Regions from separate parts of the Halalkalibacter krulwichiae genome, predicted to be linked through region 1. Evidence: riboswitches for the same ligand, from Rfam matches in the RefSeq annotation. Region 1 holds a riboswitch; each other region holds the start of a gene.
The links. A riboswitch is a leader RNA that binds a small molecule or an ion and turns the genes downstream of it on or off. The one in region 1 is predicted to bind lysine.
Positions count from the first base shown of each region.

Region 2: it holds a riboswitch for lysine, as region 1 does, so the genes downstream of both, BkAM31D_RS16900 (aspartate kinase) here and BkAM31D_RS18375 (Na+/H+ antiporter NhaC family protein) in region 1, are expected to answer to the same signal.
Region 3: it holds a riboswitch for lysine, as region 1 does, so the genes downstream of both, dapA (4-hydroxy-tetrahydrodipicolinate synthase) here and BkAM31D_RS18375 (Na+/H+ antiporter NhaC family protein) in region 1, are expected to answer to the same signal.

Region 1 covers NZ_CP020814.1:3,638,424-3,640,693, forward strand. Annotated here, with positions in the region: gene BkAM31D_RS18375 (Na+/H+ antiporter NhaC family protein) at 1-1,131, opposite strand, end outside; lysine riboswitch at 1,457-1,642, opposite strand; gene yunB (sporulation protein YunB) at 1,711-2,270, opposite strand, start outside.
Region 2 covers NZ_CP020814.1:3,346,717-3,348,986, reverse strand. Annotated here, with positions in the region: gene uvrC (excinuclease ABC subunit UvrC) at 1-513, shown strand, start outside; lysine riboswitch at 606-792, shown strand; gene BkAM31D_RS16900 (aspartate kinase) at 913-2,160, shown strand; gene BkAM31D_RS16895 (YslB family protein) at 2,217-2,270, opposite strand, start outside.
Region 3 covers NZ_CP020814.1:2,102,623-2,104,892, forward strand. Annotated here, with positions in the region: gene BkAM31D_RS10540 (DMT family transporter) at 1-138, shown strand, start outside; gene dapA (4-hydroxy-tetrahydrodipicolinate synthase) at 327-1,214, opposite strand; lysine riboswitch at 1,345-1,528, opposite strand; gene BkAM31D_RS10550 (aspartyl-phosphate phosphatase Spo0E family protein) at 1,612-1,758, opposite strand; gene BkAM31D_RS10555 (YhcN/YlaJ family sporulation lipoprotein) at 2,034-2,270, shown strand, end outside.

The DNA.
Region 1 (2,270 bases):
ACTAATAATTGAAATTAATGTCCAAGCAAAGAATAAAATGTAGATAGCCGGAAGCATCGACTTCATCCCTATTCCTAAAGCAGTTCCTAACTTAGTACCCGCTTTTGGCTTTAACACGTTTAATACAAGTGCAACAGCTAAACCGAACAATCCGCCATAGACAAGTGCAGCTGCAACATCTGTATTTTCAAAAATCGTTAAGATTGTTACATCGCCTTCTGTACCTTGAATTCCTGTCATAATCATAAAGAAGACTGTTCCAACAATTAACGCAACGATTGGCCATACGAGATCGCCGACTTTTCCACTATCACTTGCTTTAATATCCTCTTGCGCACCAGGGATCGCACCAAGCTTTGCATTAAACAATTCCCCTGTTTCCTGAGCACGCTTCTCATGTGCTTTCATCGCACCAAAATCTAAATTAAACCACGCAACAGCAAGAACTAAGCCAACTGCCACTAACGCATAAATGTTCATTGGAACCATTAACATAAATGCTTGCAATGCTTCATACTGTGTAACTGAGTGAGTCGCAAAAATTCCTGCAATAATCGCAATAATATAAGCTCCCCAACTTGAGATTGGAGAAATGACACACATCGGTGCAGACGTAGAATCAACTAAATAAGCTAATTTCGCACGTGAGATCCGGTGACGGTCTGTTAATGGACGGCTCACATTACCAACTGTTAAACTGTTAAAATAATCGTCGATAAAAATGATGACACCAAGAACAACTGTTAATAACTGAGCTCCCACACGTGTCTTCACTTTTGTCATCGCCCACTCTCCAAACGCTCGGCTTCCGCCAGAACGAGTGATCAGCGCAGCCATCATACCTAATAACAGTAAAAAGATGATAATAAAGAATTCCCAAGTATTAATGGCAAAACGATTAGCAACGATTGCTTGAGTCACAGCCCCAAATGTCGCTTCGGCCTCAAAATCAAAGATAATCCCCATTACAATCGCATAAATGTTAGCTGCCGCTGTAAGTGGGTTAAAGTCATTTAACATCATTGCCCCAACAATAGCTCCGACTCCCAAAGATAAAAGAACTCGCCTTGTTAAAATAACCATAACAAGCGCTAATATGGGAGGCAGTAAAGATAAAATAGATGATTCCATATAAATAACCTCCTAAGTAAAATATGGTACTTTCATAGAATTGGACTATTCAATTTATCGGCAGATACAATTCCCCGGATCCTCCCTTTGGTCGGATGTCGCCGCATCCTGCGGCTATGCAAAACCGGATCCTCCCTTTGGTCGGATGTCGCCGCATCCTGCGGCTATGCAAAACCGGATCCTCCCTTTGGTCGGATGTCGCCGCATCCTGCGGCTATGCAAAACCGGATCCTCCCTTTGGTCGGATGTCGCCGCATCCTGCGGCTATGCAAAAAAGGCGATAATGGTTACCCACTATCGCCTAATACGCGCGTGTTGTCCCCATTTGAATGGTAGTCCTCCATAGCTTGAGCGCTCCTCAAGCTATGACAGCCCTGCACTTATTCAATGCAGTTCCAGCAAGAAACAGTTCGACACCTGTTACTACTTCGGCGACTTCCCCTTTTACTTTTCGTCAACGTTGTCATCCTCAGACAAAGCTACTCATGTTAGTCGCGCCTCTACCTCATCTTTTACAATGAGGCACCTCTATTTAATTACCGTTTAGCATGTTATCATGTTTTTTGTCGATTGACAATGTCAATTTCCTCCACCTGCTGATTGCCCTGCTGGAAGGATCATCCCTCCACCTTCAGAATAATACTCAGGTACTTTCCCTTGGATGTTGACAAGGCCAACAGGTACCGTCGTTTTAATCGCTTCTGTATTCGTTGCGAACGGAATAACAATTTTCGCATCAACAATTACATCAAAATTAACCGATATTGTTGTATTATTAATGCCCGTGTTTTTCACATCAAGATTTAAATCAGTTTTCACATCACCAATTGCTGAGAATCGAACCGGAATTTGTGGACCGAGCTGAGCTAGTAAGGCATTGTTAGTCGCTTGACCGAGAGGAATGCTATAAATAATTCCTCCATCATTAGAAGGTGATCCTTCCATTTCAGGGTCGATTGATACATCAAAGACCTCTCCCCGTTCAATTGCTTTTAAATGACGTTGAACACGATTGGTTGCTTCCGACAAAATGCGATTGTATATTTGCGTATTAAATTGAATGGACTGAATCATGTTATCTGCATCGGTTTGTACGATGAACAGATCGTCTTGCTCAAGGTCTGAAGCAATTTTCTTCG
Region 2 (2,270 bases), 290 kb from region 1:
TATGGCTCCATGCGGGAAGTCATTCGTAGAAGATATGTGAGGTTGTTAAAAGAATCACTACCATTACCAGATTTAATTGTCATTGATGGTGGAAAAGGTCAAATTGCTGTTGCTCAGGAAGTCATTGTTGATGAACTTGGACTAACAATACCAGTATGTGGACTTGCAAAAGATGAAAAGCATAGAACATCTCAATTGTTAATGGGAGATCCACCAATAATGGTTCCTCTTAAAAGAGATAGTCATGAATTTTATCTACTGCAAAGAATTCAAGATGAAGTTCACCGCTTTGCGATTACGTTTCATCGACAAACTCGTTCAAAAACGTTTTTTAAATCAGCACTTGATGACATAGCAGGAGTGGGAGAAAAACGAAAGCGTCAATTGCTCAAACATTTCGGCTCTTTAAAGAAAATGAAAGAAGCAACGGTTGAAGACTTGAGACAATTATCAATCCCGACTAAAGTGGCAGAGGCAATCGTTGAAACGTTACAAAAAAATAGTGATTCTTAGATTCGTTTAAAAAGAAAATCATTTTTTTCTTGCAATGATCACGAACGTTTGCTAGAATTGAAAACAATTAAATATGCCGCACTTCAAATGAAGTGATTGGTAGAGGAGCGAAAACCATTAGTACATGTTCTGAGGGTAATGAGAACCGTTGAAGTTCATGAAAAGGGGAATTCGCCGAAGTGGAAGAAAGACTCATCTTTCTTATGCTGGACCTATGTTGAATAAGCATAGGGCTGTCACATGCTCAACCCAAGGAGTATGTGGAGAACTATCTCACGTGAGAAACAGGGAGCAGTGTGGTACCGGACTGGTATGACAAGCAACAGTGAGGGGTTTTCCTTATTGTTGCTTTTTTGCGTTCCATCATCGCCGTGAGTGTATGGAGAGGATGAAGATATAATGGCAAGAATTGTACAGAAGTATGGAGGAACATCAGTAGGTTCAGTAGAACGGATTAAGCATGTAGCGAGTAGAATTCAAAAAGCTCAAGTTGAAGGAAATGAATTAGTTGTCGTCGTTTCAGCGATGGGGAAATCAACGGATGGACTTGTTAGATTGGCTGGCGAAATTACAGCTTCTCCAAGCAAGCGAGAAATGGATATGCTGTTAACAACAGGTGAGCAAGTAACGATTTCTCTTTTAACAATGGCACTTCATGAATTAGGATTAGAGGCTACATCTTTAACAGGATGGCAAGCTGGAATGGAGACAGAAGCAAGCCATGGGAATGCACGAATTTCCCATATTAATACTGATCGGATCGAAGAAGAGCTTTCAAAAGGAAAGGTCGTTATTGTTGCTGGTTTCCAAGGGATTTGTGGAACGGAGATTACAACATTAGGTCGTGGAGGTTCTGATACGACAGCGGTTGCGTTAGCAGCTGCTTTGAAGGCGGAGCGTTGTGATATTTATACAGATGTAACAGGTGTATTTACAACGGACCCTCGTTATGTCAAGCAAGCACGTAAATTACATTCAATTTCTTATGATGAAATGCTTGAAATGGCTAATTTAGGAGCTGGTGTCTTACATCCGCGTGCGGTTGAATTTGCCAAAAATTATGATGTTCCATTAATGGTTGCATCTAGTATGGAAGAAGTAGAAGGAACAATGATCGAGGAGGAAGTAACGATGGAACAAAATTTAATTGTACGTGGTATCGCTTTTGAAAATGATGTAACAAAGGTAACGGTTAAAGGTTTGCCCAACCGTCTAAATACATTATCTAGATTATTTTCAACATTATCAGAGCATAAAGTAAACGTAGATATTATTATTCAAAACCAATATGATGCAGACCATGTTAATATTTCGTTTTCTATTACGCAAAGCTCATTAAAAGAAACGCTAGCAATTCTCCAAGAAGCTCAAGAAGAACTGCAGTTTACTGATATTTATTTTGAAGAAGAGTTAGCAAAAGTTTCTATTGTTGGTTCGGGGATGGTTTCAAACCCAGGGGTAGCAGCGAAAATGTTTGAAGTTTTAGCGGAAAATGAAGTCTTTGTTAAGATGGTGAGCACATCTGAGATCAAGGTGTCGGTTGTTGTGGACGAAGCAGATATGGTATTAGCAGTTGAAATGCTTCATGCTGCATTCCAACTTGCTGAAGAGGTTGAAGAGGCAGAAGAGGTTGCAACACTTTCATAATTAAACAAAACAAGACTTATCGAGCTACTTACTTGAAGTAGCCGATAAGTCTTGTTTTATTTTAGAGAGTCTTTTACATCAAGTTCAACCGTTATAGTTACTGTATCCTT
Region 3 (2,270 bases), 1.5 Mb from region 1:
TTGTTTTTAAACGAGAATATTTATTGGTACCAATCATTTGGTTTTATGTTTATAACAGTAGGTGTTTTGTTTGGCACAGGTTATGTAGAAAAAGCCTTTATAAAATCAAAATATCCTGTCCAAGAGAAAAATATATAAAAATTTAGTTGTTAAAAAACTGGTATTAATGCTTATCTAAGCGACATGTATAGTTTTATTTGTTACATGTTGAAAGTGAATAGAAAAGGAATTTCCTTATTTTGAGGAAAGATTAGATTCTAATAACTAGAACTATAAAGTAAAAAGGGTGTCTAAAGTCAAAGCTAGACTTTAGACACCCTTTTCTATTAACTCACAAAGAAATTCATACTCGGTTGAATAACAGATTGTAGTTCTTGTTGTTGCTCTACAGTAAGAGGTACAAGTGGCAAACGAACTGGTCCTGCTTTTATTCCTTTCATTTCAAGTGCAGCTTTTACTGCAGTTGGATTCGGAGCAAGGAAAAGTGTTTTCATTACTGGTAATAGTTGCCTATGTTGCATTGCAGCAGCTGTAACTTGTCCTGCTTGATAATTACGTACCATTTGTTGCATTTCATTACCGACAATGTGAGATGCAACTGAAACGACCCCAGTACCACCGATAGCAAGAATAGGTAAAGTTAAACTATCGTCACCGCTATAAACAGAGAAGCCTTCAGGCGCTTGCTCAATTATAGAAGAAATTGCTTCTAGATCGCCGCTAGCTTCTTTTGTAGCTACAATATTTGGAAGCTGTGCTAAGCGAATAGTCGTTTCCACACTCATGCTAACCACACTACGTCCAGGAATATTATAAAGCATGACTGGCAATTTAGTCACTTCTGCAATGGCGCTAAAATGTGCATACATGCCTTCTTGTGATGGCTTATTATAATATGGTACGACAAGCATGATTGCATCTACACCGATTTCCTCAGCTTGTTTCGTTAGCTCAATTGAAGCTTGTGTGTTATTTGACCCAGTGCCAGCTATGACGGGAATTTGTCCGTCGACAGTATCAACCACCGTTTTAAATAGTAGAAGCTTTTCTTCCGTTGTAAGTGTCGGGGATTCGCCCGTAGTACCGGCAACGACTATTGCATCAGTACCGTTAGTTATTAAATGATGTACAAGTTCCTTTGTTGCTTCTACATCAATTTGTCCGTGTTGATTAAATGGTGTCACCATTGCGGTAACGATTCTTCCAAAATTCATCCAATTCACCCTCAATTCATCAATTTTTCCACGTCTGTTTTGAGATGGGCTACTAGGAGGCACAAAAAAACAACAATGAGGCCTCTACTCATTGTTGATAGGTTAAGCAAAATAAGCGAAACCATTCAATGTGTGAGATAGCCCTCCATATAGCTTCCAGCTATATGACAGTACTGGTCTTATTCAGAACAGTCCCAGCTCTATAAGGAAATGAGTCACTTATAAGCTTCGGCAAGTACCCCTTTTTGTTAGCTTCAATGGTTCTCATTTTCCTCGACTAACATACTAATGGTAATTGCACCTCTACCCTCACTTCAATTTATGAAGTAAGATATAACGTAATTTGAATCTACCTTACCAAATGTTTGATGTTAATGCAATGGTTTATCCAATTTTTTTATTTTTTTAACGGTGTTATTTGAATTAAATTTAAGAGCTTGTCCAACTCTTGACTACATTGAACAGTTACTTCTGCTGTCATCCCATATTTTTTGGCTGACTTTAACATTTCTAATCGTTTTTGCTCAATTTCTACGCATAGCATCTTTCTTCCAACTCCAACTTTAATATTTATAAAAACAGACCGGCTTTGTCGCTGTTGCTGGAAAAAATTTAAATGTAGTTAAGGCTAATCAATCTGTTCATAACGCTAATTATAACCAAAAGAAAAGTGTTGAAAAGTGTTTCCACGAAAGTAGTCATAATTAGATTGAATAAGAAAAAAATCGACATCTTTCTCGTTTGCGGTTGTCCGATTTCTAAATATTTTCAGTTTGAAAAACGAAAGAGAATCGCACAATAGAAGTAGGAGGGGTTCCAATGAAGTTATCAATTTTCCTGATTTTAGCAATGATGCTAGCAGGATGTACAATTCCGCAACAAGCAGAAATGGGTGCCAATTCGAATAGAGAAGAAGGGTTCAATGGATATGGTGTAGCTCAAACAAGACAATTTGAAGGGCCTTTGTCCGACTTAATGGTTCCTGATAACGCTCCAAAAGGGTTGACCGACCCAGCTTCAAAATTAGACAAAGAAGGAGCATATGTAACAGGTAGA